Regions from separate parts of the Arthrobacter glycogeni genome, predicted to be linked through region 4. Evidence: riboswitches for the same ligand, from Rfam matches in the RefSeq annotation. Region 4 holds a riboswitch; each other region holds the start of a gene.

Region 1 (7,226 bases), on a different contig from region 4:
GGAAGCGTGGGCCCAGAGCCCGGCGGTGGAGTTGAGGACAATGATCACCAACGAGGTGCCCACGGCCTGCCTCATGGGGATTCCGAGCAGGAGGGTCAAGGCCGGAATGATCAGGAACCCACCTCCAACTCCCAGCAACCCTGTCAGCACTCCAACCAGGATACCTACGGCCAGTGCGCGGAGAATGCAGGATTTCCACGCGGGATCCCCATTTGGGCTGCAGGGGCCTGAGGACTCTGCGGTGTTCTGAAGCATCCGAATCCCGACCGCGATCATTAGTGCGGAGAAGGCCAACATCAAAACGTTGGGGTCCAGTAACCGACCGAGCGCGGTTCCGGCCCACGCGGCTGGTACCCCGGCCGTACCGACGATGAGTGCGATTCGCCAGTTGATCCCGCTGCTGAAACGTGGCAGCACCGCGGCGAGGGATGAAAGGCCCACGACCAGCAGCGAGGTAGGGATGGCATCGCCAGGTTCCATTCCTACCCCGTAGACCAGAGCTGGCACCGCGATGATGGATCCGCCGCCACCGATGAGACCCAAGGCAATGCCGACGACGAGGCCCAGGGCTACCGCCGGAATCATGTGGCTCGCTCTATACGATCCGGCGTAGGGTCTGCGGGAACGGGCAGCATGAGCAATTTACGACCGGCTGGGTGGGCCGGGATGATCCACCTGGTCACCGTATTTTCGTTTCGGACGTTCGAACGGTTTCCCCCCGGTTGAGCGTCATGGGGGATGGTAGAGGGCACCGGTCCTCGGATGTCGCGCGTTTTTGGAAGGCCCACAGCAGTAATCCGATAGAAGTGGCTGCCAGCAGCGGCTGGATGGGTTCAAAGTACTGCATGGCTCCGGAGGTGCCCAACGCCAGCAGAACCAATTTGTTGCAGACAGGACAGCCGACGGCGAAGAAGGCGAGCATCGTGCCGGCGGCGCCGGAACGGGCATTGCCTTCTGTCGCTGGCTTGGACAGACGTGACACATAGGTGGCAACCACCAGTCCGGTGAGAATAGCGGTGATCCCGGCCACCGGGAAGGACCACCAGGTGGGCGGGACTTCGCGGGTGAAGAAAGGTGTATCGATGAGGTCGGTCGGGACGGCAATGACGACGTACGTGATGACTGCGGCCCCCGCAGCGGCGAGCCAGCGGCGGCGTGGCCAGAGCCCCAGTGCTGCCATCAAGGGTGGGCGGCTGGTCATTTGTTGTGCTCCTTTTCCGCCGGTACTGAACCAGGGTTGACGCTGGCCCGACCAGAATTGGTTCGTTGGCTGCGGACATACAGAATGACGGCTATCACCAGTGCCCCCGCCGCTCCAACAGAGAACAGGGTGTTGGTCACACCGGATGCTGCTCCGCTGACTGCATTTTCAAGCTGGAACTGATCTGAGACGGTCAGAACTCCGCCGAGTCCAGCGGTGCCGTCGGTGACTATAAGCAGCACTCCAATGCCAACGGAGAGAATGCCTGAGATGATCATGATCCACGAGTTGGACCAGCGCCCGATCGTGACCGGGCGGGGGCGTAACCAGCGGCGTCCGGAGATGCCAAGACGGTCCCACATGAGGGACAAAGCGAACAGCGGCAGAGCCATGCCCAGCGCGTAGATGGCCAGCAGGATGCCTCCATAAAGCGCGTTGCTGCCGACTGCCGCAACCGTCAGGATGGACCCGAGGATCGGTCCGGTGCACACTCCGGCAACACCGTAAACCGTGCCCAGAACGAAAACCGAGAGCCGCGACGAGCCAGCCTGGGTGTTGTTGCGGACAAAGGATGGCATCCGGATCCCGGCGATTTGCGCCACTCCTAGCGCGATCACAAGGGTGGCGGCCACCATGATCAAGATGCTGCGGTGCTGGGTTACCAGCGATCCGAGGGCGCCGGCAAATATTCCCAGGGGTACCAAGGTGGTGATCAGTCCCAGATAGAACAACCCGGTCCTGGCCAGAAGCCTGCTTTTCGTCGAGAAGGCGTAGGCAAAGAACGCCGGCAGTAACAAAGCCGAACACGGGCTTAACAGGGTCAAGACACCGCCAAGAAAAGCTCCGGCGTAACCAATCTCCATTAGTTGACTTCGGCTTGTTTGAGGGCTGTGTCAATGGCTTCTTCGAAGGTGGCCAGCGGCTGTGCCCCGACGAACGGTGTGCCATTGACCAGGAAAGTGGGCGTTCCGGTCGCGCCGAGTGCTGTGGCCTCCTGCGAATCGGTGGTTACGGCCTGCTTCAGTTCCTCGGAGTCGAGGTCCGCTTCGAACGTGGCCATATCCGGGACACCTACCTCCGCCGCAATTTCCAGGAGACGTTCGCGGGGCAGTTCGGCGTGGCCCCGTTCGGGTGCGATCTCGAAGACCGCTTTATTGAATTCCCAGAACAGGCCCTGCTCGCCGGCCGCACGGCCCGCGACTGCGGCGGCGAAGGATTCGTCGCCGAAGACGGGTAGATCCCGCCATTCGATCCGCAGGTCGCCGCTTTCGACGTACTTGTCCACGAGGGGTGGGAGAGTATCGCGGGCAAACAGTCCGCAGAAAGGGCAGCGGTAGTCTGCGTACTCAATCATCACCACAGGCGCGTCGACATCGCCGAGCGCTGTCGGGTCATCCGCTATTCTGCGGGAGACGTCCAGTTCTGTTTCACTGGACTCGGGAGAGTTTTGGGTCTCCGGCACTGCCTGGGCATTCTGGGAGACTCCTCCCTGGTAGGCAAGGATGCCAACAAACAACAACAGGACGGCTGAAGCGAAGGCGGCGATCACCACAATGATGGTTCGTCGATGTGGACCACCACTGGAGGGTGTTTGGTGCGACGACATTCAGACTCCTGACCTACATAGGTTGATCGTAATGTTTATACATTTACTCTACGGGTGGCGTCGGGCGATACGAAATCAATCGTTTATAGCGCAGTTCTGCTGTTTTCCCAGCGGCCGCTGGGCAGCAGAATGCTTCAGTTGCAGCGACTCTTCGACGCTGGACTCCGCTGGAATGGTGTGTCGCGAGGCCGAAGCAGCCGGGCCAGGCCCCCCTTCGCGGACTAACCAACATATTGCTTGCCTGCACGTGCAAGGGGGTGTCCGGTCACTCGGTGTGACCGGACACCCCCTTCATGCTCCGGGTATTGAATCGCAAAGGTAGGAAACAGGGGTGCCTAGTTCGTAGGTATCCCGTCTCGCCCTACCCGCACGTCGTTACGCGTCCGGTACATGCACCTGTCTAGCCATTGACCCGGTAGTACATCGAGCCAGAGCCGACATCGACGCTTTCGATGACGGTCTGATTCCCATTCCACCCGCTGTGTACGGCCTCTCCGTTTCCGAGATAAACGGCGTTGTGCGAGAAGCCCATCCCTCCATCGGCGTAGTAGATGAAGTCCCCGGGCTGAGGAGTTGAGACCGGGGTCGCGTAGGTCATCAAGGACTCTGGTGACTCATCCCCCACGCCCTGCTTGCCAACTGCCCGCAAAGCAACTTCGCCGAGAACGGTGCAGTCCTGCGTTGCACCCATCTGTGCCATTGCAGCGTCGAGGATCGCTTCATTGACGGAAGATGGGGCGGCTTCATCTTCGTAGATGATCGACTCAACGACGGACGCAAGATAGATCCCGCCGGAGGGAGTGGACGCGGATGCAGCAGCGGATGCGGCGGTGGGTGCGGCGGTGGGTGTTGCAGTGGATGCGGCAGCGACGGTCGGTTCGTTGTCCAAACCCCCTGCTGCGGAAAGCACGATGACGTCGCCCGGATAGATGACGGAGTCCAGGCTGAGGCCATTCAGAGACAGGATTGTGGCCAGACTGACGTCGTGGCGTTTTCCGATCAGTCCGAGGGTATCCCCTGATGAGACTGTGTACGTCCGTGCCTCGGCGGCGGCTCCGGCGGCGGGCAGCGCGTTCGATGGCGAAACCGTCGTCGCGGCGATTCCTGTAACCGGATCGGAGGCTACAGCTCCTGCCTGCGCGGGCAACGCCATACCGAGGAGCAAGCCTGAGCCGACCACGAAAACAGCTGCCTGTCGGCCGGCGATTTGACCCTGCCCGGCGGTCCCCTTCACGATGATGGACATTGTGCTGCAGTTCGCCCGGTGTCGGCCTCGTGTATTTCCTATTGACATGTGTCTACCTCTCCCAATACCTACGAGGTGAGCTGTCGGATTCGGGTGGGAGCCACCCGGTCGCCGGATGTGGATGTCCGGACGACTTAACCCCAAGGATCTGTTGGACCCGTTATTGGTTCCCCCGCCTCTGCCGGAGCTTTCTGATCTTCGTACCTTGGCCAGCGGCAGAGTTCGGTAATAGGCCAAGGGTGCCGAATCGTTTGAAGGGCACCTCATCAAGCTACACGAAATTTGGTCTTATGTCACAATCTCATAACGATTTACTCAGGCGGGAATATTCGGCGCAGGGCGCGGCAACAGATTGTCGAACGCGGGTGACGGTTCATGACCCACCCGGAAACATCGCGCCAATAGTGACTGACATATAATGTATAGACATTTAAGCAAAAAGGAAAGTCGACGTCGGTGGCCTGGCAGCACGCGGGACCCGGTAGTGGGGGTGGAGTGCCGGGATGGGCAGCGCGTCGACAGCGACCACCACCCAGGACAAATCATGTCAAGCCGTTGCTCGCGTGGGTCGGTATCGCAGGGCGACCGCTCCCGACTGGAACTCATGGCGATCCACGAGCTTGAGCGGGATTCGCTCGCGCAGGCGGGCGAGCAACATTGGCCCGTGTCCGGCAAGGACCGGGTGAACAACGAACTCGTACTCGTCGATCAGTCCCAGGTCCGCCAGCGCCAGGGGGAGCGTCACGCCACCCACGTACAGGCCCTTGCCTGGCTCCTGCTTGAGCTGTTGAACCGCTTGCCTCAAGTCGCCTCGCAGTAGGTCGGCATTCCAATCGACCCCAGTCAGTGTGCTCGACACGACGTACTTCTTCGCCCGGTCGATAGTCTCGGCGAACGGGATTTCCCACTCATCCATCCAGTCGGGCCACGGGCCCGCGGCCGGCTTCCGCCACGCCGACTCCATCATCTCGTACGTCACCCGGCCGAATAGCAGGGCATCGACTCGTTCCATCTCAGCGGTCCAGTAGCGCATCGATTCCTCGTCCGGGGGGAGTCCTGCCTCGTGATGGCAGCAGCCGTCGAGCGTGACGTTGATCGAGTATCGAAGTGGTCTCATCTCGTTGCTCTTCCTTGATGTGCGCCGCGCGTGCACCGAATCTAGATGACTGCCGGCGCGGTCCTATCATCGGCGCCCCGATCGCACCTGCTCAACACCGTCGTGGTGCGAACCAGACCGCAGACCGAGCGCGCGACTGATTCGGCGATCGGCCTGCAGCGATGGCGAGTAGGCTCGTGTCACCGAATGCGCGGAGCCATGGCTCGCCGGAGAGTGACTTCCATACAGGCCAAGTGCGTCCTTAATGACAGGCCGCCAACCGCTCTCCGTGGTCGCCTCCGGTGAGACGTCGGTGGCTGCCAGTGGGCAGATCGCGATAGTGGTTCCTGCTGGCGCCGCGCGGTGATTCGTCCACTCCTGACTTGTCCGGGCTCTGACCCTACTTATGGGGCTACGCCTCAATAGACCCTTACCCTGCTGCCTCGATCTTCTTCTTGAGATGGTAGTCGGATTACCCGGTTATGAGACACCTACGCGCACCGCGACGCATACTGGACTCATGGCACGTACCCCGGATCACAACCCATCATCATCCGAAGAGCCTCACACATCGATAGCGCAATCTGGATCCCGACCGAGGCGGAGATCATGGGTGGTCCCGGTCTCAATCCTTGCCGGAGTCCTCGTCAGCGTCGTGTTTGCTGCGCTTAATGCACTGCAACTGGGGTCATTACAACGTGCACTGGACGGACTCGCGATGCCGGAGACGTTCATGACCGGATATCAGCCGGGGTACGTGGGACAGGTCCAGTCGCTTATGACCGACGAACTTTATGAGCAGTATGGCGCCGCGCACTACCTATGGGGTGTGCTGTTCCCCGTGGTTTTCGCCGCTACTCTGGTCCTGCTCATCTGGCGCCTCACAGCACGTCGACGGATCAGGTGGTTGCTTCTGCCAATTCCGGTAATTTACCTGTGTGTGGACATCGCCGAGAACATTCTCATCGAGACGATGTTCGCCGCGATTCCGGTCGATCCGGGCACGGTGGCGATAGCGTCAGCCTTCACGGTACTGAAATTTGTTCTCCTGGCAGCATGCTTCGCCGTCATCCTCATTGCACTGCAAGTTAGACCACGAAGCACATAGCTGCGCAGCCCGTAGTACCTCCACGCGACAAAACGTTTATACATTTGGGCAATTGGGTTAGCGTGTACTTCAAATGGGTCGCACGTGTCTGGCGACGCACAGCCGGGCCCAACGCACATGACGTCTAGCTGGGCTTGGCGTCAAGAAAGGAACCACTATGTCCACTAACAAACTTTCGCTGACAGCCAGTGCAGCGGGCGCGCCCGGGGTACTGCTGCATGGTGCGGGACAGGGGGTGTTGGACGGGTTGTCCAGCGTCCTGCGCAGCGGGATCAATACGATGGCCGCTCTCCCCGACGGCACGGCCATCGAGATCATCATCCAGGGACGTGGTGTGGCATTGCTGGCCGCGGGATCGGAACTGACTGCGGAAGTTGCTGGTGTCCTCGAAAAAGGACTGCGGGTGCTGGCGTGCGAAAACAGCATGCGCTCGGTCGAGGTGGAGTCGCACCAATTGCTGCCGGGGGTAGGCGTAGTGCCCGCTGCCACTGCACACCTGGCAGCTCGTCAGTGGGAGGGATGGGCCTACGTTCGGCTCTGAGTCCGCGAGCGTCGGCGCCAGTTGAAGGAGTCCTCAACCCGCATCTCAAGAGTGGTGGGTAGGGCGGTCAAGCCGGGGCGGCGTTGCTTCCGTTCGAATTTGAGGACCGTATTAGTCCTTCAATTGAATCAGCCGAAGAACTGTACGCCGGAATCGGTTCAACGAACGTTGCACCCCAAGAGCCCTCTGCCGCTGCCAGCTCTGCGGTTGAAGTGGGTGGAACTTTCTGACCATGCAGAGGAAGTGCTGCGTCCTTGCATTTCCTCATTCAAGCCGATACCCTAGGGGGTATACTATCCCGGAACTAGGAGGCACCATGTGTCGGACAACGACATGTAAACAATGCGGAAAGACAACCTGGGCAGGATGCGGCCAGCACGTCGATCAGGTAATGCGGGGCGTGCCAAGTTCTCAGCAATGTCGCGGCC
Region 2 (7,226 bases), on a different contig from region 4:
CTCAGCACATGGTGCTGCGCTCCCGGCCAGTTCCACGACATCGAATGCCGGATTCCCGACGTCGGTCAGCGGTGAGAACCGGGTCCCGGCGAACAACGCTCACGCCGCTTACCCGGATGGACCTGCTGGCACCGGCGAAATGGGCGAGGGCTGCGGAGGGTCGTGCGGGAACGACGGCGGTGTGCTGGGGATGTGCCTCCTGGCGGTCATCGTCGTCGCAGTGCTGGCGTTCCTGTTACGTTCCGGCCGGCTCGTGCCCGGGTCGGTGCTGCTCCGTGGGCCGCCGCTCATCCGGTTGCGGACCCTATCAATCCCTGCTCCTTCACTGATTCAACTCTGTATCAGCCGGACGTAAGACACCGGCGCCTGCCTTTTGGGTATGCCTAGCGCAATGGCTCTCTCACCAAGGCAGCATCCTGCCCACCAAGGGTACTACTACAGACTATTCATCAGATGAATTCAGAAGGATCAGATCACCATGAAGCGTTACCTCTCCCTCTCAGCATTGAGCGTCGCGGCCGTCATCACCCTGGCGGGCTGCGGAAGCAACAACGACCCGGCCAGCCCGGCGGCCGAGCCAACGACCTCCACTGAGCAATCAGCACCCTCAACCGAATCAGGCGCTGAGGTATCGGCCGAGCACAACGACGCGGATGCGATGTTCGCCCAGCTGATGATTCCCCACCACCAGCAGGCGGTGGAAATGAGCGACATGATGCTGACCAAGGACAACATCAGCCCCAGTGTCATCGACCTCGCCACCAGGATCAAGGCTGCGCAAGACCCCGAGATCGAAACCATGACGAGCTGGCTCGAAGCCTGGGATCGCCCCTCCATGCCCGAAGGAGGCATGGAGGGCCACGACATGGGGTCTACGGGTGGCATGGACGGAATGATGGACGAGGATCAGATGGCTGACCTTGAAGCGGCCGAAGGCGGCGAAGCGGCCCAGATGTTCCTGGAATCCATGACCGCACACCACAACGGGGCGGTGGACATGGCGCAGGAAGAAATCGACAACGGCGAGAACCCTGAAGCGATCGCCCTCGCTGAGATGATCGTGGAAACCCAGCAAGCCGAAATTCAGGAAATGGAAGAACTGCTCGCGGAACTCTAACCGAAGATTAGTTCGCGAAGGGAAGGGCCAGGCATCTGGCCCTTCCCACCCTCTCCCCACTTTTTCTGTCACAACAAAGGATTGCCACTGTGCCTCGCCCCCAACCCCCCGTCCCACGCCTGCAACGAGGTGCCAAAATGGCCGTTCTCACCGTTGGCCTTTTGGTGCTCACTGCTTGCTCTACGTAAGTCTCACCGAGCTCGAACAGTAGTGATTCCTCTGAGTCCGTCGACGTTGACTCCGCCGACGCCGACGCGCAGGGTTATCCCGCCGGTCACATCCATGGGATGAGCGTGGACCCGGACACGAACCGGGTTCTGTTGGCCACCCACGACGGACTGTTTGACGTCTCAGAGTCGCCAGCAATCCAGATCGGGCCGACCATCGACCTGATGGGTTTCACCCCAGCAGGGAACGGCGAGTTGTACGCATCGGGTCATCCCGGCCCGGGAACCGACCTACCGAACCCGGTGGGCCTGATCCGATCGACAGACCAGGGCCAGACCTGGCAGCCGCTATCCAGGCAGGGCGAGTCTGACTTCCACGCCCTTGCCGCCACCGACGGTGGAATAGTCGGATTCGATGGGCAGCTCCGGATCAGCGCCGACGGTACCTCCTGGGAAGCCGCGGATGAACAGATACCCGCCTTCAACCTCGCCGCGACGTCCCGGGACAGCGTTGTGTTGGCAACCACCGAGGAAGGCCTGCAACGCTCGACCGACGACGGCGAAACCTGGGCCGCCGTTCCGAGCGCACCCTTGCTGATGCTCACCGCACTCTCCGGAGGAGAGGCTGCCGGAGTCACAGTCGAAGGCCAGATCCACACCAGTAGTGACGCTGGTCTGACCTGGGTCCCACAGGGGGCAGTTCGCGGCGAGGCGTCCGCGATCGCAACCCACGTACTTGACGACTCCACGTTGCGAATCTGGGTCGCGACCGAAGACGGTGTCCAGGTCTCCAATGACAACGGTCAGACCTTCGGGGACATCAGATCAAACCACCAGCAATAATCTGGTCTAGGGTTCGCCAATGCCCACAGGCCGTTACCCTAATGTGACTTAAATACTAGCGTGGGGTATTCTCTTACGAGTGATCCCGGCACCCCGCCGAGATCACATTCCCGCGCAGAATGCCGAGCCCTGCCGCTGCTCCGGGAGCCGTTCGCACAATCCAGATGGCAGGGACGGGGGAACCACGTTTCCACCGGGCCACCGCACGCGGTGACCCTCGGGGTTAAGTCGATCCGACTGTCCAGTGCAGAACCTGCATCGTACGCGAATGCGGGACAGCACACGGGTGGCGGACGGCCGGGTGACTCCCATCCGAACCCGACAGCTCACCCCGCAGGCATGGGAGAGGCAAAACACCATGTCACGTACATCCATTCCGGCACGCCACCGCGCCATCACCACCCACTCCATCGCCCTCGAGGGCCTGACTCAGGCCGCGAAGACCAACGCCGTCGCACTGGGCAAGCCAGCCATCATCGCAGCCGCGACCGGCAGCCTCGTCTTCTCCGTCGGAGCCACCGCCCACGCCGGAACCTATACTCAGGACGCCGCAACTACCGCGCAGGCAGCAACCGTTTCGGCACCAGCAGCTGGCGCGGATGCTTATACGGTCGTCGCCGGCGACACACTAGGGGCGATCGCAGCACGGCACGGGATCAACCTTGAGAATCTCCTGGCGCAGAACGGGCTGTCGTACGCCTCGGTCATCTTCCCAGGGCAGCAGATCCAGCTCACTGGCGGCGGAAGCGCTGCCGCCGTCGTTCCAGACGCCGTTCCTGCTGCGGCCGCCGCCCAGGCATTCACGCCAGCACCGGTTGCTCCAGCGCCATTGGCTCCGGCACCGGCCGCACCAGCAATGATGAGCCTGGCTTCCGGTTCCATTACCCCAATCGCACCTGAAAGCTCTTCGGTTTCCGCCAGCGGCGTCGGCGGAGCGCTGGTCGCTTCGGCTTACGGGCAGCTCGGTTCCATCCAGGACTGCACGATTCTCGTCGAGCGTGCACTGCGCTCCATCGGCTTGAACGTCGGCGACCTCGGACCCCTGCAGTTCGATCAGTACGGAACCCGGGTCTCAACTCCAGCGCCCGGTGACCTCGTTGTCCGTCCCGGTCACATCGGTATCTACGTCGGGAACGGCAACGTCATCAGCAGCGGCATGAACGGCTCGAACCTCACCATCGAGCACCCGCTGTCCGACCTCGCCGGCTCATACTTCGTGCGAGTCAACGGCTAGCTCCGAAGCCTCTACGGAACATTGCCGTAAAACTTGATGGGAAGTGGCGGGTGTCCTGAACGGAGGACGCCTGCCACTTTTGCGTTCCTCCAGCAACCAGGAGCCCGCATGCAGGACCGTGCTTGCCCAGAACCGGGACCGGGTCGTCCTCGCTTGCCCATGGCTGGCTGATAGTTACCGGTGAGTCGGACAGGACAGTCACGTTCCAAGCCTCATCATCGCCTATTGCTCTGGGCTGGCACGAATAGCGGTCTAGCTGCCACACCAACATCTCGGCTGTGCATGGCTTTTTCTCACCTAAGTCAAACTCGGATCATTCCGGTCTGCGTCGCCAGGCCCGAGTTGTCACGACATTTTTCGATCGAAGGCTCCGTAGATATGCGAGAGTGAACCGGTGGAAGGAATGCGACAGGAAGACGACCGCCAGTGCAGTTTCCGGGCGTCGATTAAACATGCCCGGTTCACTGACCCTGATGGGCTATTCAACGCAGCAAACGACCTGCAAAAGATCTCGAAGGCAGAAGCGGTCGAGGTGCTGTACCTGCTCGCCATCGACGCCGGCGTGACTGACGCCCTGCTAAATTACGGCACGTTCCTTTGGGACGAAGGCAAACTCGGGCCGGCCATCGCGCCGCTCAAAAAAGCCTACGAAGCAAACGATCCCCACGCTGCGCCGACGCTGGGCCAGATCTACCTGGAACTAGACGACGCCGAGAATGCAATTCTTTGGTTCCAGCGAGCCGGCGACCATCCGACGGTTCCGGTACGCCTGGCCCGCGCCTATCGGGCCCAAGGGAACCAGCGAAGTGCCCTGAAGGTTCTAATCGAAGCCAAAGACAACAATGCCGAAGCCGCGGTTGAACTAGTGCTCGACGGCGAACTCAGCGGGCACGCAGCAGTCGCCCTCCTGCAACACCATGCAGCTAGGGGCAGCGTCGACGTCCTCATTCCCCTGGCGAATCTATACGGTGAGATGGGCCGCACCTCCGAGGAAATTGCGGTGCTCCGCCAGGCCGTCGGTGCAGGGGAACCGAATGCAGCCCACAACCTCGGACTGGCGCTATGGCACTCCGGATACCGGCAGGAAGGGAGAGCGCTCCTGAAGACCGCTGCGCACAACGGTGACCGACTGGCCCGTCGAGCGCTGGAACGATTACGACGAAAGCACCCCAGAAAGTAGGCTCCGCCCATGTAGGGGGTTCATGGGTACAAGCTTTGGCCTGACCCTCAAGCTGGGGAGATCGGCGGACGGATACCCAACGGGTGGAACCTGTCAGCGACATTGCTCGAGGCCGACTATGAACCCGAATCAGACCGCCGCGATCCGCAGTGACCCCACCAGCAATGACATATTTCGCAACGCGAACGTTCGGCCCATCGGTTCGCGGCGTAACGTTGGAGCGGATACGGACTTCGGTTTCCAAAATTCGCACCAAAGGACTATAAGAACTTGTCACTCGAATCATTGCCCGTCCTGGACTACTCGCGGCTGAGCGCAGGCCAGGAGGACGCGTCGCAATTCCGGGACGACCTGCGCAACGCAATGCATGACGTCGGATTCCTCTACTTGGCTGGCCACGGAATCCCGCAGGACCTGGTTGACGCCATGCTTACCACTTCCCGCCGCTTCTTCGAACTCCCGGAGGAAGAAAAACTGCAGCTCGAAAACGTCCACAGTCCCCAGTTCCGGGGCTACACCCGAATGGGCGGTGAACTGACCGATCGGGCGGTCGACTGGCGTGAGCAAATCGATATCGGCGTCGAGCGCGATGCCGTGAAGCCGGGTGCAGGTGTTGCTGACTACTGGCGGTTGGAAGGGCCCAATTTGTGGCCTGCGGAACTGCCCGGGATGCGAGAGGTTGTCGCTGAATGGACACAGCACCTGAGTACCATCTCTCTCGACCTTTTGCGGGCCCTTGCCGTGTCCCTTGGCGCCCCCGAGGATAGCTTCGATGAAGCCTTTGGTTCCAGGGCGTTCCCGATGCTCAAAATTGTGCGCTACCCGGGGGAATCCGGCAGCGAGCCCAAACAAGGCGTGGGGTCCCATCGCGACGGCGGCGTGCTGACGCTGCTGCTGGTGGAACCGGGGAAGGGTGGCCTTCAGGTGGACTACCAGGGGAAGTGGATCGACGTCCCTGACGTTCCGGGAACATTCGTTGTGAACATCGGGGAGATGCTCGAGCTGGCCACCAACGGCTACCTCAAGGCAACACTGCACCGTGTTATTTCACCGGGCACCCGCACCGACAGGATCTCTCTGCCCTTCTTCTATAATCCAGCGCTTGACGCCACCATGCCCGCGCTGCAAATGAGCGCGGAGTTTCACGCTGAAGCCCAGGGACTATCGGTCGACCCGACCAATAACCCAATCCTTGAGACCTACGGGGACAACGCCCTCCGCTACCGGTTGCGGGCCCACCCCAACGTTGCCGCACTTCACCATGCAGACCTCATTTCGCGCAACGAGCAGCAGTAGGCCTGTCCGTTCGCGTTCCCCAGTGCAACGGTCCGGAGCGAGCGACGGCGTTCAACGGATGAGTGCCTCTTCCTCGGTTAGCTGATCGTCTTCCACGTTGGCGTCTCTGAACCTTGAGAAGAGCAGCACAAGGGCCGAAAGCACCATGATTCCGGCGGCGACCCAAAGGGCGCTGGAGGCGTTTGTGTAAGTGGCAATTGCACCACCGAGGGGAGCACCAAGGACGATCATCCCTCGGTTGATCGAGCGTCGGGTAGCGCTCATTCGTGCCATGAGCCCGTCCGGCGTCACTGCCTGCCAGTACCCCATTTCCAAAGGGCCCTCGATGCCCATGGACAGCCAGAAAAGGAATTGTCCTCCAGCGGCGATGGCAAATGCCGCCCAGAGGGCCGCAGGCCACTCGGTAGGCGAGCCGTACACTCGATCATCCAACGCGCCGTTAGCCATCACGGCAGCGACCACGGGGGCAAGGGCAATCAAAGCGAGCGCTACCGGCTGAACCAGCCGCGCGGCAATTATCGTTTTGCCGGTACCCCACCGCTCTCCGGTGCGGATCGAGATAAGAGTCCCCACCACGGAGCCGATTCCGGCGCCGCTAAGCACCAGACCTAGTCCAAGCGCACCGAGCCTCAGATCGTTCAGGACCAGTGCCGGAAGAACCGCGCCCATCATGGCGGAACCGATAAACCAGGCGTGGCTGGACCACGCCAACGGTCTCAGTCGTGGGTGGCGGTAGATCCACCGCAAACCCTCGCCCATCTTGCGCCGCAGGGAACCGTCCGTGCGCACGGGTGGCATGGTGGTAGCCGCATGTTTGAGGGAAAGCAGGACGACGCCGGAAAGAAAGTGGGTTACCGCGCCCACCAGCAAAGCGAGGGGTGCCGTCATCACGGCGACGAGACCACCGGCTACCGCACTACCCATGGTCTGAGCTACGGTGTCGCTTTGCTGGAGACGGGCATTGGCCCGTGTGAGCTGCGGTCGCGGAACGAGTTGTGGCAGGAAGGATTGATGGGCGGCGTCGCTCATTAGCGCCAATGTTCCAAAAGCGAACATCAGGATCATCACCACGGGGACATTCAGGAAACCCAGGACTCCGAGGACACACAAGGTTGCCAGGACCAGGCCGCGCCCGAAGTCACCGGTGATGAGGACTGCGCGACGCCGGAACCGATCCACCCAGATTCCGGCGAGCAATCCAAAGAGGAGGTAGGGTGCCCAGCGGGCAGCATTGACCAATCCTAGGTCGAAGGCTGAGCCATTCAGGGACACGAGGACGAGGACGGAGAGAGCCACCGTGGTGATGTACGCCCCGAAATCTGACACCGTCGATGCGGCCCAGAATCGGACAAAAGCTGGGTTGTGGCGGAGTTTCATGGATCAGGACAG
Region 3 (7,226 bases), on a different contig from region 4:
CCGTCGTCGAGACTGTGCCGCCGGCCACCACGTCAGGGCTGGCGCCGGAGTCCCTTGCCACCGGTGCGCGCACGGCAGCACAGTCCGCCGGAGTTGAGCTGTCGGCGGTGCTGGCTGTTCCGTTGCTGCCAACGGACATCCGGCACAACGCGAAAATCGACAGGACCCGGGTCGCCGCATGGGCGGCTAGGGTGCTCGCCGGCGGGAAGATCGGCTCGCTGTGAGGGTTCTCGTCACCGGTGCCAGCGGGATGCTGGGCAGGGTGACAGCGGATCTACTCCGATCCCAGGGGCATGAGCTACGGACGTTTCAGCGTCGGCCGTCGGGGTTGGCCGGCGTCGATGATTGGCTGGGATCGGTTACCGATCCGGAGGCGATCCGGCGGGCGGTGCGGGGCATGGATGCGGTGGTACATCTCGCGGCCAAGGTGTCATTTGCCGGTGCTGCAGCGGATTTCGAAACAGTCAATGTGGAGGGGACCCGGCTGCTGCTCTCCGCTGCTAGATCCGCCGGGATCCGGGACTTCGTCCTCATTTCCTCCCCGTCCGTGGCGCATGTCGGAGCGGCGCTGGTCGGACAAAGTGCCACGAGCGCGACGCCGGGCTTGGTGCGGGGTCATTACGCCCAGACCAAGGGAAGGGCCGAACTGCTCGCCCTGGCGGCCGACAGCGAGGATTTCCGGGTTGCAGCTGTCCGACCCCACATCGTGTGGGGTCCTGGGGATACCCAGTTGGTGGAGCGAGTGATTGAGCGTGCCCGTGCGGGGCGTCTACCGTTGCTGGATGGCGGGACGGCCCTGGTGGATACCACCTATGTAGACAATGCCGCAGCAGCGATAGCCGCAGCGCTTTACGGCATGGACCGGTTGGCGGGGCAGGCGGTGGTGGTCACCAACGGTGAGCCGCGGCCCATCGGCGAGCTGATTGCGGGGATCTGCCGGGCTGGCGGGGTGCAGCCGCCGCGTTGGACGGTTCCGGGTCGGGCGGCGCGGGTGGCTGGATCGTTGGTGGAGCTGGTGTGGCAGCGGCGCGGCCTTGAGAGCGAACCACCGATGACCCGGTTCCTTGCCGAACAGCTGTCCACCGCCCACTGGTTTGATCAGCGCCGGACCCGAGAGTTGCTGGCGTGGACGCCGGCCGTGTCGATCGATGAGGGTTTGGCCCGGCTCGCCCGGCACTACCAGGGCTAGCTGGCGCCTCCCCGTCAGATTCCTGGTTTATTGATGTCTGGCTCGTCGGTCCGCGGTTTGCTCATGTCTGGCCCGATAATTCCGGGCTCGTTAGTCACTGGCTCGTTGTTCCCTGGCTCGTTAGTCCCTGATCATTGGCTCTTCACCGACTGCGCCGTCCGCTTGTTCCCGCAATACATCAAGGTGGCCGAGGTGGCGTGCAGTCTCCTCGATCAGGTGCTGCAGGATCCACCGGAGTGTGTAGTCGTCGCGGGAGGACCTTGCATCCAACGAAGGGGCGGCCCGGACGACGGCGTCGCAGCGGCCCGATTCGGCTGAATAGTCCTGAAGGAGCCGCTGCATCGAAATATCGGGGGCGACGTGGAATTCGCCGTCCGGATCGGCGTCGGACCAGTCGTAGGTAAGACCTTGCTCCCCCGCGAAGACGTCCCTTAGCCAGGACCGTTCAACATTCTCGAGATGACGTACCAGGCCGTGCGGGGTGAGCCCGGTGGGGGTCGCGACGGAGCGTAGGGCGTCGTCGTCGACGTCCCCGACCTTCCAGGCGACCAGATCGCGTTGACGTTGGAGGAAGCCCAGGGTGGTGGTCGACTCGTCACCCTGGTGGGCGGGCTCGGTAATTCCCCGCCGCACGCCGTTGTTTGCTCCTGCACCGTCGCCAGCCGCCTGTGTCATTGATTCACCCTACCGGTGAGCCGTCTGACCGGAAAGCACGAAGGCAGAGCCGCGGCTATCGTCCACGCTGGCGCGGGACGAGACCATTCTGGCGTGGGGGTGGATATCCGATCCCTATGCCTCTTTACTGCGCCATTGCCTTCAATTACAGTGCGACAGTGGAGACTTCGCTGAAGAAGTACGTTCCCTACGTTCCTCGGACGCCGCCGATGGCTGTGGACGACCCGGTGGTGCGGTGGCTGCTGCAGGGCGATCCAGCGATCCGTTGGCAGGTGCTACGCGACCTCCTCGACGCCCTGCGGGATGAGGTGGTAGCTGTGCGGGCGAGGGTGGAGCACGAAGGGTGGGGCGCTAGGCTGCTCGCGCTGCGGGCGCCCGACGGACAATGGGCGGACGGGGCATGCTTTCCTAATACCGCTGCGTTCGCCGAGAGTACCGCGCGGGCCTTGGCTGCCGGCAAGCCACCGCCGCCGTTCCCGTCGCCCACCACAGACCAGACCGAGACGCCAGGTGAGCACCCTGAGCAACCATGGATCGCTACCTACCCCGTGCTGCTCGATCTGTGCCACTTGGCGTACCGCCGGACAGTGCGGTGATGCTAGAGACGGCACAGTTGGTCGACCGCAACTGCCGGTGGGAGTATGACGGGTTGCCTTTCTTCGCCGGGGAAGTCGACTGCTGCATCAACGCCGGCGTTGTCCTGATCGGTACCTACCTTGGCATCAACATCGATCCGGTGGTCAAGCGGCTCGTGGCCGACCAACTGCCTGACGGAGGCTGGAACTGCTGGGCCGAGTCGCGTTCGGCGCCGGGATCGTTCGCCAGTACTCTTGACGTAATTGACGCTTTACTGAGGTGGGAGCGACGCACCGGTGGATCCGACGAGGTCAGGCGGGCTCGCCACGGGGGCGAGGAATTTCTGCTTCGACGCGGTCTGTTCCGGTCGTTGCGCACAGGCGAGGTAGTGAACCCTCGATGGCTCCAGTTCTCTTACCCTCCACGCTGGCACTACGACCTGCTCAAAGCGACGAGCTACTTCGCTCTCCGCGGCGGACCGGCCGATCCGAGGCTGGTTGAGGCAGTCGATCAAGTTCGTACCAAGCGTCAGTCAAATGGACATTGGCTGCTGGAAAACCCTCACCCCGGGGCGGTCCACTTTCGATTCGAAGAACCCGATGGTACATCGAGTCGGTGGAACACCCTTAGGGCATTGCGGGTTCTTCGCTGGTACGACGCAGCGAGTCTCTCCGACGGAGCAAGCGTGACCCTATGACAAGAGCAGCAAGAAGATTTCGCATGCGCAAGTGACGTCGAGAGTGCCGTACGAACTGGTGTCATTTAACCACGGGTGACCGATTCACAGACGAAGCACAAAGGCGCCACCGGATGTTTCCGGTGGCGCCTTCATGGTACTTCTCCAGACCGCCGCGACGGTATGGAAGGTTTAGAGCGTGTAGTACCCAACCAGTGGCATAGCGCTGACCGCGTGGACCAGGGTTCCCTGGCTTGGGTTCAGTGCGCTGACCATCTGGCCGTCACCGATATAGATGCCGATGTGTCCGCCGCCGTTCTGGACGACGAGGTCACCTGGCTGAGGGTTGCTGGTGGGGGTCAGCGCACCCATCTGTGCCTGGCTGGTGCGGGGCAGATCGATGCCGTGCTGGGCGTAGACCCACTGCACGAAGCCTGAGCAGTCCCAGCCAGCGGTTGAGCTGGTGCCACCGTAGACGTACGGTGCGCCGATCATTGACTGGGCCGTTCCGGCGATACCTGCGCTCGATACCTGTCCGCCGGTGGACGCCGCACCGATTGGCTGGATGTCCTCCGAGGCGGTGGTGATACCCAGCGTGCTGGTCTCAGCGGGGGCCGCCGGTGCAGCTACCTGGATCGCCGGGGCTGGCGCTGCTGCTGAAGCTGGCGCCGGTGCTGCTACTGGTGCTAACTGGCTTGACTGGCCAGTGTTGCCGGTCAGCGAGATGACGTCGCCTGGGAAGATGACCGAGTCCCAGCCGAGCCCGTTGGCGGCGAAAATCGACTCAACGCTGACGCCGTAGGTGCCGGCAATGCTGCCGAGAGTATCTCCGGGCTGAACCGTGTGAGTGGAGGCTCCGGGGGCTGGTGCGCTGGAGGCCTGGGCGACAGATGCCGGCGCGGCCTGGACGTCGACTTCGCCTGCAGCGTTAGCTGGCAGCCCGGCGCTCAACATCAGACCTGATGCGGCGACGACAACCGCTGCCGGACGGCCGATGGAGCCGGCATGTGAGCTGACTGCCTTGGATACGGTCTGCATGGCGCTTGGCGGGGTTGCACGGTGGCGCGCGATATAACGGTTCTTGGACATGATGATGTTGCCTCTCCCAGTGCCTGCGAAGTTAGCTGTCGGATTCGGATGGGAGCCACCCGGGTGCGATACCGCACCTTTACCCCTAGGCCGTCTTACGACGACCACTACTGGTTCCCCCGCTTCTGCCGGATGTATGCGAACGGACCTCGCGGCAGCGGCAGAATTAGGCAATCTGTCGGGAGGACGCTGAGTTGAACGGAACAGAGCGTGCCGTCTACTGTACCTATCGCTATGAGGTTTTGTCACATTTAGGTCACGGAGCCAGTGTGCCGTTGTGTGCCCCCGGTGGCGGCGACGGGCGACCGCCTCGATGATGGATTGCGTGCGCGGATCGATGATCCGGATTACTCCCCGGGTTACATTTCGCTGCCAGTCATTGCGTTTTCCGGCCAGAGCCGCCATCAGTTCGCGCGGCGCTACAAGCAGTGCGGCCCGGAAATTGACCCTACCGAGCCCGGCACGGGAAGGTTCCCTCCGGCATGCTATGCCGCCAAGCTTTTGAAATGTCCTCACGGTATCCATACCTAATGGTTACCTGCCCGCAGGTGCTGCCGGACGGCGACATGTATTAAGTGGGTAAGTCTCCTGGGTGGAGGACAAGTCATCCAGTGGTGTCAGGACGAGAATCGGATGCCGACCTCACCGGAGCCGCGCTTCCTCGTTCACTGAGGGTCACTGTGTTTCGGCGTGAGGCCATTTAGTGGTAATTATGCGGGCGGTGCGTCCCGCCCGCATGGCCCCGAATTGATGGTCCCGGGCAAGGTTTTCCCATGGTTGGTTCGTCAACATTGGAGGCGCCAGAACTAATGGCAGCCTGCAGTGACTTCACGGCGTAGCCGGGAGCACCGGAACCAGTAAGGGGAATCATCATGTCGGCAGTGAACAGCAAAACCGCTCGGGGTTGGCAGACAGGGAATACTGGGGATGAACCCGGTCTGCACCGAGGTGCAGGGCAGGGCCGTCGGAAGACTTTCCTGCGCCGGTTCGCCACCGTGACTGTTGCCTCCCTGCTGGCCGCATCCATGGCCCCTTTGGCTGCCGTGCCTGCGTTGGCTGCGACGGCGGGCATGAGCCCGGTCGACCCCCAGAATGGATTTCCCACCTGGTATTCAGACGGCAACGTCAAACTTCAGCTGTGCTACATGGCCGGAGCTGGTTGCCTGGCTGAACCGCCGGACCCAAACTCCCCGGCGTCCTACCCCGATAATTTTCCGGAAGAAGCGTTCTGGTTCAACGCAGGGGCATCCGGCGGAAAGCTTGGGCTCTACGAAGCGGCACTGGAAGGTGCCCACCTGAACGGTGTCGTAACGGCTGGCGAGCAGATGGGCTTCGGCCGGCTTCGGTTCATCGTCGAGGACCTCCAGCCAGGCGCCAGCTACACCATTACGCACCCCTACGGTGTCAACACGTTCGTCGCCGAGCAAGACCCGAAGGTGGCAACGGCCGGACGCATCAAGCAAACCATTGACGCCGGAGTCTGCGCACCCACACCCCAGCAGCCCTGCGATTGGGCCAGCGTCGGGCAAGCCTTCCTGGGCGACAACTCAGACAGCACGACATCGACCTTCCTGAAGCAAGTTGGCGCAGCGCCAGGAACGCTTGGCGACATCAACACAGCACGCGCCGTCACCGGTGCACCGACCGGAAACAACTTCGTGCGGGTGGACGGCCCGGACGCCGGCGGTCCCGGCGTCAACACCCTTACCGTCAACACCTTCACCGTCCAAGGCCTGATCTTCAACGGTGCCGACGCCGCCCCTTCGACCCCCGACCTCGCGCCGGCGAGCGACAGTGGAAAATCAGGCACAGACAACATCACCAATGTGACCAGGCCGACCCTCACCGGAACCGTACCGGGCGTCGGCGTCAGCGAAGCGACGGTGGAGTTGCTAGTGGATGGCGCCACGGCTCCAGCTGCAACGACCACCACCACCGCTGGCGCATACTCGGTTCTCCTGGACACAGCCCTCACATCCGGTACCCACAGGGTCCAGGCCCGAACACCCAATCCCGAATACACAGTGGACCCAGCAACGGGTGAACCGGTTGATCCCACGATTCCCCAATATCTCATCTCGGGAACGCTCACCTTCAAATTGGACACGGTCGCTCCGCCCGTCGCTATTGTGGCGCCTTTCCCGTCCAACCCGACCGCCGACACCACCCCAACCGTGAACTTCACGTCCCCGGAGCCAAGTGTCAGCTTCGAATGCCAGCTGGTGCCAAGCAACCCCGACTGGGATCCAACCTGTGCCTCACCAAAGAGCTACGACCCACAGCTCAACGGGACTTACACTTTCAACGTCCGCGCCACCGATCCCGCGGGTAACGTCGGAACCCAGGCCACCCGGACCTGGACCATTGGCCCGGCTGACACCATTGCACCAACCCTCAGCGCGCAATCGCCTTCAAGTAACGCCAGCGGGGTCCCCATGCTCAACACGATCTCCGTCAGATTCTCCGAACCGGTCAGAAACGTTGATGCATCAACGTTCATCCTTCAGGATCCTGCGGGCGCCATCGTGCCGTCGACCGTTACCTTCGACACCGCCACCAACCAGGCGGTCCTGGATCCCACCAACCCTCTGGCGGGCAGCACCCGCTACACCGTCTCACTCAAGAACACCATCGCGGACCTTTCCGGAAACCAATTCGCTGGCAGCACGTGGGCCTTCATCACTACTGACACAACCCTCCCGACCGTCACCTCCCGCAGCCCCCTTACCGGCGCCACCGGCGTCAGCACCACAGGGAACATGACGGCGACCTTCAGCGAAGCCGTCCAAGGCGTCAGCGGGACAACCTTCACCCTGAGAAACGCCGCCGGAACAGCAACCGCCGCCACGGTGTCCTACAACGCCACCACCCGGGTCGCGACCCTGGATCCCACGGCGACCCTGGCAGCGAACACCAATTACACGGCTACCCTGACCGGAAGCACAACCAGCATCCGAGACACCGCCAACAATCCTTTGGCCACCACGTCCTGGTCCTTCACCACCGGAGCCGCGCCCGACA
Region 4 (7,226 bases):
CACACTGCCGCAGGGGATATTCTTAGGAGCTAGAGACTTCTCCGACGAGACGCCGGCCGCCGCACGAGCCATGGCACCGGATCCATCCAAGGATCGGCGCAGGTATCAGGTGTCCGTTGCAGCACCGACAGAACGAGGTAATGACGTGCCTATTGGCAAGGTCAAGTGGTTTGACGCTGAAAAGGGCTTTGGTTTCCTGGCTACCGACGACGGCCAGGAGGTCTTCCTGCATGCCTCGGCGCTACCCGCCGGCGTAACCGAGGTGAAGGTCGGCACCAAGCTGGAGTTTGGCGTCGCCGACGGGCGCAAGGGGCAGCAGGCGCTCTCCGCCCGCATCCTTGAGGCCCCGGCGTCGGTAGCGAAGGCATCCCGCAAGAGCGCCGATGACATGGCGGTTATCACCGAAGATCTGATCAAGTTGCTCGATGACGTCTCCAACGGCTTGCGACGCGGCAGGTACCCTGACAAGTCGCACGCCGGCAAGGTGGCAGCTGTCCTCCGCGCGGTTGCCGACGACCTGGACGCGTAGGCGCCACCGTGGACTCAGACCTGGAAATCATTGCGCATACGCCGGACGACCGATTGACCGGTGACCCCTCAGCTGATGCCCCCTCGGCTAACGTCGAGGCCAGCGGGAAAGCCGCAGCCGTTCCGGCTAAGCGCCGCGCGCCCCGGAAGCCCTCCAAGCCCGACGCCGTCCTGGCCGACGCAGTGGAGTTCGCGCGGAACGGTCTCAGTCAGGTGGCAGAGCCCGGGCAGCTCGGCGCCCATGTGGGTGCCTACCCTGACGCCGAACGGGTGGTCACCCACCGGTTCGAAGCCCATCTACCCGGCTATGGCGGCTGGCACTGGTTCGCTACCCTGGCCCGGGTACCACGCGGTAAGGAACCTACTATCTCCGAGGTGGGCCTGCTTCCGTCGGAAACCTCTCTGCTCTCACCACCCTGGGTTCCCTGGGCGGAACGGGTGCGGCCGGAGGATTCCGCCCAGGACGAATCGGTTTCCACCGGCGCCGCCGGAGGCGAATAGCCAGTTGGCCCACGGTAGGCGTGGAGCGCTACGGGCGGCACGCAGCTAATGGCAATGTTCCGCTCGCTACACATCCATAATTACCGGGTCTGGTTCTTCGGAGCCTTGGTCTCCAATATTGGCACCTGGATGCAACGGACCGCCCAGGACTGGCTGGTGTATGACATCCTCACCGACCAGGATGCAGCGGCCATGGGCATTGTGATGGCGCTGCAGCTTGGGCCGCAGCTCCTCGTCGCCCCCTGGGCCGGCCTGATTGCCGATTCGGTGGATCGGCGCAAACTGCTCATCATCACCCAATTGTCCATGGCCGCGCTCGGCGTTGGGCTGGGCCTTCTGGTGGTGCTCGGGGTTGCCGAGCTGTGGCACGTCTACGCGTTCGCCCTCGCCCTCGGGTTCGTGTCGGCCGTTGACGCGCCAGCCCGCCAGACCTTCGTCTCGGAACTGGTCCGCGACGACTACCTGCCCAACGCCGTCGCACTGAATAGTGCCTCCTTCAACGGGGCGCGGATGGTTGGCCCCGCGGTCGCGGGGCTGCTGACCGTAGCGGTTGGCCCCGGCTGGGTGTTCTTGATCAACGCCCTGACCTTCGGCGCCATGATCTTCGTGCTGATGACTATCAGACGCTCCGAGCTGCGGGTCCTGGAAAAGTCTCCGCCGGGAAAGGGCCGGATCCGTGAAGGCTTCCGATACGTGCGCAACCGGCCGGACCTGATGATGGTGATGCTCGCCATCTTCATCGTGGGAACGTTCGGACTCAACTTCGCCGTCTTTATCGCGGCGATGGCCCGCACCGAATTCGACAGTGGTGCCGGCGTGTTCGGGGTCCTGTCCTCGGTGATGGCAGTCGGGTCAGTGGCCGGGGCGCTGCTCTCCGCACGGCGCAGCAAGCCGAGGCTGCGGTTCATCTACGGCGCGGCAGCAGCGTTCGGCGTCGCCTGCGCCGCGGCGGCCCTGGCACCTACCGTCTGGCTGTTCGGTCTCGCCCTGGTTCCTGTCGGCCTATTCGCGCTCACCCTCCTGACCAGCGCCAACGCCTACGTCCAGACCACCACGGAACAGGTGATGCGCGGCCGGGTGATGGCCCTGTACTTCGCCATCTTCCTTGGCGGCACCCCACTCGGCGCGCCGATCGTCGGCCTGGTCTCCAACACCTTCGGCCCGCGGTGGAGCCTCGCCGTCGCAGCAGCGGCGGGACTTATCGCTGCGCTGGCCGGGATGATCTGGGCCTGGCGGGCCCACCACCTGCGACTTCGCTTCGACGGGTCACCCCGCCGCCGGCTGCGGATCGTGACCGATTTTGGGGACCCGGTCACCGATCCATGACGCTCTTCGACGATGGTCAGCCGCCGACGACGTGATCAATACACGTCAGCAGCGCTGATACGTCGTCCGGTTCGATCGAGACGAACGTGGCGATGCGCAACTGGTTGCGGCCCAGCTTCCGGTACGGTTCGACGTCGACAATGCCGTTGTTTCGCAGCACCTTCGCCAGCAGTGCTGCATCGACCGATTCGTCGAAATCAATTGTCGTAATGACATTGGAGCGGTCCTCGACGCGGGTCACGAAGGGGGTTGCGACGTCGGACGCTTCGGCCCACTGGTAGACCCTGCCCGCTGACTCGGCGGTCCGGGCGGCGGCGAACCCGAGCCCGCCGCTGGCGTTCAGCCATTCGACCTGGGCGTTGAGGGTCACCAGGGTGGCCAGCGACGGGGTGTTGTAGGTCTGGTTCAGGAGCGAATTGCCGATGGCTGTCTTGAGGTTCAGGAAGTCGGGGATCCACCGGTCGCTCGCGGCGATCCGGTCCGCGCGTTCCAGCGCCGCGGGGGAGAACATCCCCAGCCACAGTCCGCCGTCGGATCCGAAGTTCTTCTGCGGTGCGAAGTAGTAGACATCGGAGGCGTTCACATCAACGTCCAGCCCGCCCGCGGCTGAGGTTGCGTCGATGAGGACCAGCGCGTCCGGCGCGGCTCCGTCCACCCGGTGGACTGGGGCTGCGACACCAGTGGACGTCTCGTTTTGTGGCCAGGCGTAGACGTCAACGCCGGCTTCCGCCTGCGGGGTCGGCCGGGTTCCCGCCGCCGAGGTGATCACCGACGACGCTTCAAGGAACGGCGTCCGATCAGTAGCTGAGGCGAATTTCGACCCGAATTCGCCGAAGGACAGGTGCTGGGCTTTTTTGTCGATCAAGCCAAAGGAGGCTGCATCCCAGAACGCAGTCGCCCCGCCGACGCCCAGGATCACTTCGTAGCCATCCGGTGCGCTGAACAGCTGGGTCAGGCCAGCCCGGATCGACCCAACCAGATGACGCACCGGCGCCTGGCGGTGTGACGTGCCCAGCAGGGTGTGCCCGGCCTGGGCGAGTGCTTCCAATTGCTCGGTGCGAACCTTCGAGGGCCCAGCGCCGAAGCGCCCGTCAGCGGGGAGGAGCCCAGCGGGGATCGTATGGTCCGGGGAAATGCTCATGGTTCCTCCAAGGGATAAGCGCGCAACTTAGAACGGGTTTCATTCTGCCGCACTGCCTGGCTCCCGCGGCATTTATGACCAGGCAACGGGGGTGTGCGTGGTGGCGGCTGGTTGCCGCGGTCAGCAGGAAATAGGTTAACCTTGGGAGGCGGAGAACTCACGTTCGACGCTGGCGTTACGTGCCGCGCTCGCACCGCGAACCCTGCCCGCTGTTCCAACCCGCACCAGTGCCAAGGAGCTGAACCGCATGACGGACCTCATCGATACCACTGAGATGTACCTGCGGACCATCCTGGAACTGGAGGAGGAGAACATTGTCGCCCTCCGCGCCCGGATCGCCGAACGGCTCCGCCACTCAGGTCCAACCGTTTCACAGACCATCGGGCGGATGGAGCGTGACGGGCTGGTGGTGGTCTCGGGCGACCGCCACCTTGAATTCACTGATCTGGGCCGACGCCGCGCCATCGGTGTCATGCGTAAACACCGCCTCGCTGAACGACTGCTTTCCGATGTGATCGGCCTCGATTGGGCGTACGTTCACGAAGAGGCATGCCGCTGGGAGCACGTGATGAGCGAACGGGTCGAACAGCGCCTGTACGAGCTGCTGGGAAAGCCCACCGAGTCGCCCTACGGCAACCCCATCCCCGGGCTGGAGGCACTCGGTGGACCGCCGACCGAGAACTTCACCGCCGGTGTACGCAGTCTTCTGGCGGTGATGGGAACGAATCCGCTGGGATCGGTGGTCACCCTCGTCCGCCTGGCCGAGCCCATCCAGGTGGATCCCGAGCTGCTGTCGCAGCTTGATGAGGGCGGATTGCGGCCGGGAACGGTTATCAGCGTGCAAACCGTCGGCGATTATGTGTCGGTCCGGGTTGAGGGGATCGAGGGAGCTCTCGAACTACCGCCCGAGGTCGCCGCGCACGTCTTCGTCTCGGTCAGCGAAACGGCACTTTAGGGCGGTAAAGCGCGGTGTAGCCGCAAGTTATCCACAGGAAAAGATAACGAACGTATCTCTTTTGCTTCTGGTCGCGCATAGTGGAAAACTGGCGTTGATACATCAGCGTTACCTGATCCGCACGCCTAACCCTGTCAGCGGATCGGGATGCTCATCACCCGTGACAGGGGCGGAGGACCCATCAACGGCGGCTAATCTGCCGCCTTAGGGTGAAGCTCAGATCCGCTGCCGCTCCGACGGAACAGATCAGGGCCGAGTTCTTTCCCGACTCGAATCCGACAGCTAACTTCGCAGGCATAGACGAAAGGGACCCTTTGTCGAAGCACAACGCTTCGGGACGCCGCCGTGCCGCCGCCGCGGTACCCGCCGCGCGTCCCCGAGACGCCCAGCGACTTGAACGACGACGTCGTGCCGTCCGCGTCCGGAACGACCTCTCACTGACCGGGATGAGCCAGAAGGTCGCGATCGCCGCTGCCGCCTCGGGTCTGGTGCTCACCATCGCACTACCCACTACCGCGGCATCCAGTCCCGCCGAGGGTGTGGCTGCCGCCACCCGCGAGACCGTCTCCACCGTCGAAGCAGCAGTCGCCCCCCGCGATATCACGGTTCCTGACGCCGCGCTGGTCGATTTCGGCCGCACCGCACTGCAGAGTACGTTCGACGCCGACGCCAAGCTCAGCGAGATCATGACCGCGGCAGGATCCGCCGCGGTGCCCGCCTCGGCCGGGGGTTCCCTGTCAGCGCCGATGAGGGATCTAGTCGTCACCTCACCCTTCGGCTACCGGGTTAGCCCGATCACCGGCATGAGCGGTGAGCTCCATTCCGGCCAGGACTTCAGCAGCTCTTGCGGCACCGAAGTTTTCGCCGCAGCGGCCGGCACCGTCTCCTTCACCGGGTGGCACCCCTACGGCGGAGGGAACCGCGTGGTGATTGATCACGGCAACGGGCTCGAATCCACCTACAACCACCTCTCCCTCAGCAGCGTCAAAGAGGGGCAGAAAGTTGGCCGTGGCGAGGTAGTTGCACAGAGCGGCAGTACCGGCGCCTCAACCGGTTGCCACCTGCACTTCGAAGTAGTGGTTGACGGACAGACGGTCGACCCGATGGGCTGGCTGTAACCAAGGACACACCGTTCCGTGACCGGAATGTGACATTGCTCTCGATCTGCTGTACCGTCAACCCCGTGCCAAAATCTCACAGGTTCGGCACTCCCGAGCAGATCGCCTAGCTCTGCCACTGCCCGGGGTCCGTTCGCACAATTCGCATGGCAGAGGCGGGGGAACCAATTAGTGGATTTCGCGAGAAATCCTTGGGGTTAAGTTGCGTACTTCCAGCAGGAAATCATGTGACCGGGTGACTCCCATCCGAATCCGACAGCTCACCCCGCAGGCAATTGGGAGAGGCAATCAAACGTGTCAACCAGCTCTTCTCCGGGCCGCCACCGGGCCGCCCGCCCGCATAACGGCCCCTTGACAGTCATTTCGACCGCCGTCTCGTCAAATGCTGGATCAGTAGGTCGCCAGGCCGCCGTCATTGTCGCAGCGTCAGGACTCGTCCTGACCGCCGGACTGCCAGCACACGGTATTGGCGAGTCGGAGCGTGTTGTCCTCTCCACCCCCCTCAACTCCGTATCGGTCACCGCCGACGCTGTTAGCGCCGCTGCCGCCGCCGACATCACCTTCGAGCGCACCGCCGTTACCGCAACGCCCGCCGTGGTGGAAGCTGCACCAGTAGTCGAATCCGCACCAGTAGCGGAAGCTGCACCAGTCGTCCGGGCCCGTGCCCAGGCCGTCGTCGACCCAATAGCCGAGGCTGCTGCTCCAGTTGCCGTTGTGGCGCTCGCTGTGCAGGAAGCACCCCCCGCTGCCGAAGCGCCAGCAGCGGCGCCCACGGCCCCCGCGCCCGCACCAGTCGCAGCACCGGTCACAGCTCCTCCAGCCCCCGCTCCAAAGCCGGAGGTCGTTGAAGCTTCCGCAAATGGAGCCGGCGCGGCTCTTGTGGCCAGTGCCTACTCGCAGATCGGCGCAGTGCAAGATTGCACAGTTCTGGTTGAAGTGGCTTTGCGGTCGATTGGTAAAACCGTTGGGGACCTCGGGCCCGAGCAGTTCTACGCATACGGCGACGTGGTCGGTTCACCTCAGCCGGGGGACCTGGTCATCCGCCCGGGACACGTTGCCATCTATGTCGGTAATGGGCAGGTCATCAGTAGCGGAATGAACGGCGTCAATGCGACCATCCTGCATCCGCTCTCCGACCTCGCCGGCTCCAGTTTTGTCCGCGTCCGCTAGAGCTCGAGAATCAAACCAGAGAGTTTCACAATGACTACACATGCAGCTACTGCACGGCACCGTGCCGACAAGCGCCACGACACCAGCTTCTCGACCTTGGCCAAGGCAGTAACCGAAAACGCCGGTGGCGTCGGCCGTCAGGCAGCTGTGATCGTCGCAGCATCCGGCCTCGTTCTGGCGGGTGGTGTGTCGGCCAACGCCGCCGACCTCCCGCTCGAGTCAGTTGAACGGGTGGCCCTCACCTCGGCTCTGGAGATTCAGGCGGCTCCAGCCGTGGTCGAGGCTCCGGCCGACGCAGAGATTGCCTTCAACCGCACTCCGGTCAAGGCGGTAGCAGCACCAGTCGTCGTCGAGGCACCAGCGGTCACCGCACAGGTCGAGACCGTCGTCGAGATCGACGAAGCCCCCGTCGTGGTTCCGGGCGCCGAGGTCGCAGACGCCGAGGTCGCAGACGTTGAGCCGGTAACTGTTGCACCCGCGGTAGAGG

The links. A riboswitch is a leader RNA that binds a small molecule or an ion and turns the genes downstream of it on or off. The one in region 4 is predicted to bind cyclic di-AMP.
Region 1: it holds a riboswitch for cyclic di-AMP, as region 4 does, so the genes downstream of both, ACX80G_RS14950 (LysM peptidoglycan-binding domain-containing protein) here and ACX80G_RS02110 (M23 family metallopeptidase) in region 4, are expected to answer to the same signal.
Region 2: it holds a riboswitch for cyclic di-AMP, as region 4 does, so the genes downstream of both, ACX80G_RS09615 (LysM peptidoglycan-binding domain-containing protein) here and ACX80G_RS02110 (M23 family metallopeptidase) in region 4, are expected to answer to the same signal.
Region 3: it holds a riboswitch for cyclic di-AMP, as region 4 does, so the genes downstream of both, ACX80G_RS07960 (C40 family peptidase) here and ACX80G_RS02110 (M23 family metallopeptidase) in region 4, are expected to answer to the same signal.

Annotation. Positions count from the first base shown of each region.
Region 1 covers NZ_JBTNDV010000015.1:66,535-73,760, forward strand. Annotated here, with positions in the region: gene ACX80G_RS14930 (sulfite exporter TauE/SafE family protein) at 1-585, opposite strand, end outside; gene ACX80G_RS14935 (hypothetical protein) at 680-1,201, opposite strand; gene ACX80G_RS14940 (cytochrome c biogenesis CcdA family protein) at 1,198-2,064, opposite strand; gene ACX80G_RS14945 (DsbA family protein) at 2,064-2,807, opposite strand; gene ACX80G_RS14950 (LysM peptidoglycan-binding domain-containing protein) at 3,208-4,053, opposite strand; cyclic di-AMP (ydaO/yuaA leader) riboswitch at 4,105-4,252, opposite strand; gene ACX80G_RS14955 (dihydrofolate reductase family protein) at 4,601-5,170, opposite strand; gene ACX80G_RS14960 (hypothetical protein) at 5,763-6,257, shown strand; gene ACX80G_RS14965 (DsrE family protein) at 6,415-6,798, shown strand; gene ACX80G_RS17135 (DUF8730 family Cys-rich protein) at 7,115-7,226, shown strand, end outside.
Region 2 covers NZ_JBTNDV010000007.1:161,204-168,429, reverse strand. Annotated here, with positions in the region: gene ACX80G_RS09630 (hypothetical protein) at 1-355, shown strand, start outside; gene ACX80G_RS09625 (DUF305 domain-containing protein) at 479-1,117, shown strand; gene ACX80G_RS09620 (F510_1955 family glycosylhydrolase) at 1,396-2,127, shown strand; cyclic di-AMP (ydaO/yuaA leader) riboswitch at 2,270-2,482, shown strand; gene ACX80G_RS09615 (LysM peptidoglycan-binding domain-containing protein) at 2,486-3,361, shown strand; gene ACX80G_RS09610 (tetratricopeptide repeat protein) at 3,765-4,541, shown strand; gene ACX80G_RS09605 (isopenicillin N synthase family dioxygenase) at 4,812-5,837, shown strand; gene ACX80G_RS09600 (MFS transporter) at 5,889-7,214, opposite strand; gene ACX80G_RS09595 (zinc-binding dehydrogenase) at 7,218-7,226, opposite strand, start outside.
Region 3 covers NZ_JBTNDV010000006.1:13,349-20,574, reverse strand. Annotated here, with positions in the region: gene ACX80G_RS07985 (alpha/beta fold hydrolase) at 1-224, shown strand, start outside; gene ACX80G_RS07980 (NAD-dependent epimerase/dehydratase family protein) at 221-1,189, shown strand; gene ACX80G_RS07975 (DinB family protein) at 1,310-1,864, opposite strand; gene ACX80G_RS07970 (hypothetical protein) at 2,023-2,460, shown strand; gene ACX80G_RS07965 (hypothetical protein) at 2,460-3,137, shown strand; gene ACX80G_RS07960 (C40 family peptidase) at 3,309-4,205, opposite strand; cyclic di-AMP (ydaO/yuaA leader) riboswitch at 4,212-4,372, opposite strand; gene ACX80G_RS07955 (Ig-like domain-containing protein) at 5,087-7,226, shown strand, end outside.
Region 4 covers NZ_JBTNDV010000001.1:456,875-464,100, reverse strand. Annotated here, with positions in the region: gene ACX80G_RS02135 (cold-shock protein) at 146-529, shown strand; gene ACX80G_RS02130 (DUF3027 domain-containing protein) at 538-1,029, shown strand; gene ACX80G_RS02125 (MFS transporter) at 1,078-2,355, shown strand; gene serC (phosphoserine transaminase) at 2,372-3,496, opposite strand; gene ACX80G_RS02115 (iron-dependent transcriptional repressor DtxR) at 3,744-4,451, shown strand; cyclic di-AMP (ydaO/yuaA leader) riboswitch at 4,590-4,763, shown strand; gene ACX80G_RS02110 (M23 family metallopeptidase) at 4,766-5,569, shown strand; cyclic di-AMP (ydaO/yuaA leader) riboswitch at 5,694-5,858, shown strand; gene ACX80G_RS02105 (NlpC/P60 family protein) at 5,864-6,739, shown strand; gene ACX80G_RS02100 (NlpC/P60 family protein) at 6,770-7,226, shown strand, end outside.